Novipirellula artificiosorum: one gene and its partner. Each later gene encodes a partner of the first gene's protein in a complex. Links are inferred from orthologs where the notes say so. Each region holds a gene or a part of one and is shown on either strand. Other genes may lie near its edges. The genes, in order: pheT and pheS.

Region 1 (3,285 bases):
TTTGCGTGTTGATCGATGGCGAGGTACACATTGTCGGGTTCTCCTGGGAGTGACAATTGGCGAGCCAACACGGCTACGCCGTGAATTATCACCCGGAGAACCTGCTTTTTGGGAACCGTCGCCTCTTTCATCGAATCACCCCCCTTCTCGCATCAACGACGTAATGAAGAAACTCGGGATTTGGGTAGGGCTCGACTTCGTCGCTGCGAAAAAGGGTATGCGAGAGGTTCGCCAGCTTCGTTCCGGGGTACGAAGCGTAGGCGGCTACCACCTACCCGTACTGCTTCATGGCGGGCACACACGCGTCAGAAAATTCAGGGAGTGACTGCGGGTGTTCCGCAGGCTGCACAGAGGCTGCCGAGCAAAGCATCGAAACGCCGAGCGACGACGATGCGAAATTCGCAAAAAAGGCAGCAAAAATCGATAAGAAAGGGATTTCGTCCACCAAGGTGAATCGGGCCGACTGGATTCGAACCAGCGATCTCCACACCCCCAGTGTGGCGCGATAACCAGGCTTCGCTACGGCCCGTCAGCATGCTTCACAATCGCTTGCGGCATGCCTTCCGAGACTGTAGATGCTAATCCAATGCCTTTTCTTTGACTAGGGCGGACTTTCCTTTGTCGATTCACCCCGTTTTCCGGAGGATTGGTTTTGCGGAATCCAACGATTCGATAACCTATGGGCTCGTTCTAACTCCTCCCACTCCCCGTTCTGACTGCTCCGACCATGCTCGTTTCTTGGAAATGGCTCTCCCGCTACCTTGATCTGCCGATGAAACACGAGGATTTGGCCCTTCGGCTGAGTTTGTCGGGGTTGAATCATGAAGAAACGACCGTCGTTGACGGTGACGTCGTGATCGATTTGGAGGTGACCAGCAATCGGGGCGATTGTTTGGGCCATCTCGGCGTGGCTCGCGAAATTGGCGTTTTGTACGATTTGCCCGTCAAGACGCCAGAAATCGAACTGCCGGAATCTGGGATGGATGTCGCCTCGCTGCTGAGCGTCGAGAATCACTTTCTTGACGCCTGCCCCCGCTACACCGCTCGCGTGATCCAGGGAATTGAGGTGGGCCCGAGCCCGGCGTGGATGGCCGATTCGCTTCGGTCGATTGGCATCGGTGTGGTCAACAATGTGGTCGACGCGACCAACTATGTGATGATGGAATGTGGCCAACCGCTACATGCCTTCGACTATTCGAAGTTAGCTGGAAAAAAAGTGGTCGTCCGACCGGCCACCCCTGGGGAGACGATCGAGGCAATCGATCATCGCAGCTACGCGCTGGACGAATCGATGTGTGTGATCGCCGATGCGGCCCAGGCGAACGCAGTCGCCGGGGTGATGGGTGGCGCGGTTTCGGAAGTGGAGGAATCGACGACCGATCTGGTGATCGAAGCTGCCATCTTCACTCCGCTGTCGGTTCGCCGTACGGCTCGCAAATTGAAGTTACATAGCCCTTCGTCTTATCGATTTGAGCGTCGCGTCGATCCGGTCGGTGTGGATTGGGCGAGTCGGCGCGTGTGCCAGTTGATTCTTGAATCGGGAGGTGGCAAGTTGGCCAGTGGCGTGATCGACACGGCGGCAGCGATTTTACCGCGTCCATCGGTGGTGTTACGACTCAGTGAGCTGGAGCGGATCTTGGGGATCCAGGTCGAGCGAAGTGAAGTGGAGCGTATTTTGGTGTCGCTTGGATGTGAATCAAAAGCGGGCACCGATCGTTATGTACCGCCGTCGTGGCGTCACGACCTGACGCGTGAAGCGGATCTGATCGAAGAAGTCGCGAGAATTCACGGTTACGACAAAATCCCCGAGGATGCACCGATTCCCGTCGCGCCGAGTAGCAAGCGAGAATTCGATGTTGCCATGGAGGGAGTCCGTTCGGTCATGATCACGGCGGGTATTTCCGAAGCGATGACTCCCAGCTTGGTGACTCAATCGCTTGATGCTCTGGTCAGCCCCTGGACCGATCGCCCGCCACTCCGAACGGAAACGCCGATGTTGAAAGGAGCGCGTTGTTTGCGGCGAAGTTTGATCCCGAGCTTGTTGGAAGGTCGTGGGAACAATTGGGCCTTGGCAAGTATTCATGCCGACTTGTTCGAAATCGCGCATGTCTATCTGCCTGGCAAGACCGCAGACTCGTTGCCGGACGAACACTACTCACTGGGATTGGTCTCAGGTCGAGACTATTTGGAAGTCAAAGGAGTGATTGAAACCTTATGCCGGCGTATGGGAGTTGCGGATTCCGTTCGCGTGGAAGCGGTGGAACGGTCCGGAATGGCCAAAGGGGCAACCGTCGCAGTCCACTGTGGGACACGTCAACTCGGCTATCTGGGAATCGTGGACTCAAAGGTGCTGAAGACATGGAAGCTTGCGGGACCCGTTGTTGCAGCGGAGCTGTCACTGGTGACATTGTTGGAGTTGGCTCACTTGGTTCCGCAGCAGCAAAGCGTGAGTGTTTTCCCCTCGGTCCAACGCGATCTCAATTTCATTGTCGCCGAATCGGTGCGCTGGAGTGAATTGGAGCAAGTGGTGCGGTCGGCGGTTGGTAAGGAATTGGCCGCCGTTGACTATCGAGAGACGTACCGTGATCCGAAAAAGGATGGAGCGAATCGCAAGCGGATCCTGCTGTCGGTCGAACTGCAGCGGCACGATGGAACCCTCAGCGGGGATCAGGCGGACGAATTGATCCAACAAGTGATCGGCGCCTGCGGCAAGAAGTTGTCGGCCGAGCTGTTGTCGTAGGGCGGTGCGACCGCAAACGCAGCGAGCCGCCGCGGGTGCGATGCATCGCCGAACCCACCAGGAATTCGTTCGATCATGGATGTCGCCAACATCCCGCAGTTCATTTCCGTTGCCTTGAATCGGGCAGCGCGTGGAGGGTGCCGTGAATCGTACGCGTGATCGATTCGCCCTCAAGCGTGATCAGTTGGCACGATAGCTCGTAGCACCACGTTGGTTCGAGTTCAGGAATCGTCAGCGTCACGGTTCGGCGATCTTCCGATAATCGCACCTCCGCAATGTCCAAGGGCTCTTCGTCTATGTGGGGAGACCCATATTTTTCTGTGCGCCTCAAGCCCCACTGTCGATACGCAAATCGATTCACATCCAACCCGGAAGCGGGATCCAGCGGGTCGCTAAACGTGACAGCCAATGTCTTGTGGGCTGCTTTGATTTCGGTAGGCAAAACGGCTTGGCTTCCCTTGTAACGAATTCGATACAAGCCACCTTCACGTTCTTGGCGACTGCTTGCCCAGGCATACAGGCCGCAGACATACAGTTGCTTATCG
Region 2 (3,103 bases), 240 kb from region 1 along the record:
ACCGACGAGATGAATCAGCTCCTTTTGCAGCGTTTTTCGCGGTAGAGGCGGCGGAGGACTTTCGCAAATCGAGACAATTCGCTATCTTTCGCCGTCTGTTCGCTCACAAACGAGTTGTTGAGCCGGCGTTGGAGAGATCGACAACGCAGAAACCACGAAAAATCACGCTAGCGGATATTTTTTAATGGGTAACAAAGTCAAAACCCACAAAGGAACGAAAAAGCGTTTCCGTTTGTCGGCCAAAGGTAAAGCGATGCACCGTTCGAGCGGAACGAGTCACTTGGCCAAGGGTCTTAGCAAGAAACGCCGACGTAACCTTCGTGGCACCACATCGCTCGATGCTTGCATGGAGCCCACGATCCACGCTGCGTTAAACGGCTACAGTAACTAATTCGGAGTTCCGTCATTCGCCTGCGACGACTCCGTTTTCGATTCATTGCAGAACTCAGGGTGGGTTCTGCTTTTCACTCCTTTTGAAAGTCGATTCCGAAACCCATTCGGCTGGGCAGAAACATCGGTGGCATGGACCACCGGGGCCTGAACCGATGGATCCTATCGCGTCGATCCAAATCCCTTTTATCACCGGAAGCATTTCCCATGCGTACCACCAAAGGTGCCGCTCGTCGGCAATCCAAAAAGCGTCTGTTCAAGCGAGCCAAAGGCTTTCGTGGCGGACGGAGCAAGCTGACTCGAACCGTCAAAGAGACGTTGCTTCGCAGCGGCGCGTACGCCTTCCGTGATCGTCGAGTCCGCAAACGGGATTTCCGCCGGCTTTGGATTGTCCGCATCAATGCGGCTTGTCGAGAACACGGCATCCGATACAGCGAATTCATCTTTGGACTCAACAAGGCTGGCATCGAATTGGATCGAAAAACGCTCTCGGAAATGGCGATCCACGATAAGGAAGGCTTCAAGCAGGTTTGCGAGAAGGTAAAGGAAGCCCTGGCGGCGTAAGGCCGAGGTCCCGCTAATTTGATCCGACGGGACGGCAGCAAATCATGTCACTTGAGTCATTCCTATCGACCCTTGACGAACTCGAGCAAGAGGCGTTGGCTGCGTTTGATGCTGCCAGTGACGCCGGCGCGCTCGAGGAATCGCGTGTTCGCTTCCTCGGTGCCAAGAAGGGTGCGCTGAAAGACGTTCAAAAGCAGATGGGCGGCATCGATCCGAGCGATCGTAAAGCTGCCGGTATGCGGTTGAACGAATTCAAGTCAAAGGTCCAAGCGGCGTTCGAAACTTCCCAATCCATACTGGGAGGTGGAGGCGAAGCGGGGATTGACCCCAGCTTTGATGCAACGCTGCCTGGAATTCAGCCAAACATCGGCCACATCCATCCGATCACGCAGACGATCAATCATTTGATGGAGATCATGGGACGGATGGGCTTTGAAGCGGCCGAAGGCCCCGAAGTGGAGGATCCTTGGCACAACTTCGTAGCACTAAACATTCCAGAGGATCATCCCGCTCGCGATCCGCTCGATAATTTTTACCTTGCGACCGCCTCGGCGACTTCGGATCGTGCAATCGAGGGCGAGCAATTGTTGCGGAGCCAGACGAGCACGGTACAGATTCGCGTGATGGAACGACGCCAGCCGCCGATCCGAGTGATCTCCCTTGGACGTGTTTATCGACCCGACGATCCCGATGCGACCCACTTTCCGATGTTTCATCAGATGGAAGGTCTGTATGTCGACGAGCACGTCACGATGGCGAATCTGAAGACCGTGTTGCGGGTGTTTGCGACCAATTACCTTGGCGGCGACGTTCAGATTCGATTCCGTCCGTCGTTTTTCCCCTTCACCGAACCGAGCGTTGAAGTCGACTTCCTTTGGAACGACCAATGGATCGAGTTTGGTGGCGCTGGGATGGTGGATCCCGCGGTGTTCGAAGCGGTTGGCTACGATCCTGAAACGGTTAGCGGATTCGCGTTCGGGTTGGGCGTTGAGCGGTTGTGCATGCGACGCCACGGGATCACCGATATCCGTGATCTGTACAGCGGAGACTTAAGGTTTTTGCGGCAGTTCTAGCGGGCCTTCCTGCAAGGGGTGGCTTTCGCTCATGCTCTGAGTGGTTTGTCACCGCTAAGAATTGGGGCAGGACGGACTTCCAGTCAACAAATGACGGACAGGAAGTCCGTTCCACCAATTCGCGACAACCCTCAAACGAAGGTGTGATAGACCGCTAGCGGACCGTCAGCATAAAATTTTATGGCAGTGGATTTCGCCAAAAATCCGTTACTCAAATGCTCTTAGGGACTTCTGATGAAGTCCACTACGTCCCAACTCGCAGTTTAAACCTTGACGGTCCACTATCGAACAACCAGCTGCGTGAGAATTTCGACTCGGTTCGTTTCTTTCACGAAGGGGTTGCGACCTACATCGAACGTCGTTTTTTTAGCGATCCGAGTTTGGCGGCTCAACGATTGGCGGCCGCAGTGCTGATGCGCCGTGAGGACGCCAACTTTGACCGATTGGTCGACAACGATCGACTTCGTCAGGAACACGAACCGATGTTGGTGTATGAGCTAGGAGAGGTGTTTGCAGCAGCAATCGTACGTAAGTTTGGCGATGAATCGATAGGCAAACTTGCTCGCACGTTTGCCAACAAGCAGCACAGCGAAGGGCTCAACGGTGTCGCACTTTGGCGTTCGGTTTTCCAGGCTTCGGGTTACTCGCTGAACGAAGCGGTCGACGAACACTATCAACTGCTGGGCGAGGCTGCGGAACTTCACGCGGAGACGACGGAGCTGCTTGTTGAGCTGCACCCCGTTGTCGAGCAAGAGGGAGACACGATCCGGTTATCCGTTGATGTCACGCCCCCCGACGGATGGAAGGTCGTTGTTCGATTCCGTGCTTCGCGTTCGGCGGCGGACGATGAGTGCTGGCAACAGACGCTGAAAAACGGGTTTGTGGTGACGTTGGCAAATCGATTCGTTTCGCGGACCGCTTGGTATCTAGTCGGATACCAAAAGGATGAAAAATCGCCTATTTTTCAGTCTTGGCAATCTGTTCGTTTTTAACAAACCGCCCGAAACCTTCCGCTACAACCTCCACGAGAAAGTACCCTCATGCCTGCTGTTCTTGCCATTGCCGCTCATCCAGAT

The links.
Region 2: the proteins of pheT (region 1) and pheS are in contact, whole or in part, in a crystal structure (PDB 6P24), measured with the Escherichia coli proteins. The link is inferred for Novipirellula artificiosorum from one-to-one orthologs.

Annotation. Positions count from the first base shown.
Region 1 is NZ_SJPV01000002.1:293,062-296,346, reverse strand. Bases 273-3,233 are described here. They hold pheT (phenylalanine--tRNA ligase subunit beta), read left to right. Parts: upstream 273-727; coding sequence 728-2,740; downstream 2,741-3,233. Other genes in these bases: Poly41_RS06880 (DUF6797 domain-containing protein), read right to left, coding at 2,841-3,233. Also shown: Poly41_RS06895 (IS110 family transposase), read right to left, coding at 1-92; more of Poly41_RS06880, read right to left, coding at 3,234-3,285.
Region 2 is NZ_SJPV01000002.1:53,481-56,583, reverse strand. What follows is about bases 234-3,012. They hold pheS (phenylalanine--tRNA ligase subunit alpha), read left to right. Parts: upstream 234-998; coding sequence 999-2,027; downstream 2,028-3,012. Other genes in these bases: Poly41_RS05995 (hypothetical protein), read left to right, coding at 2,243-3,012; rplT (50S ribosomal protein L20), read left to right, coding at 598-954; rpmI (50S ribosomal protein L35), read left to right, coding at 234-391. Also shown: pyrF (orotidine-5'-phosphate decarboxylase), read left to right, coding at 1-45; more of rpmI, read left to right, coding at 185-233; more of Poly41_RS05995, read left to right, coding at 3,013-3,019; Poly41_RS05990 (PIG-L deacetylase family protein), read left to right, coding at 3,068-3,103.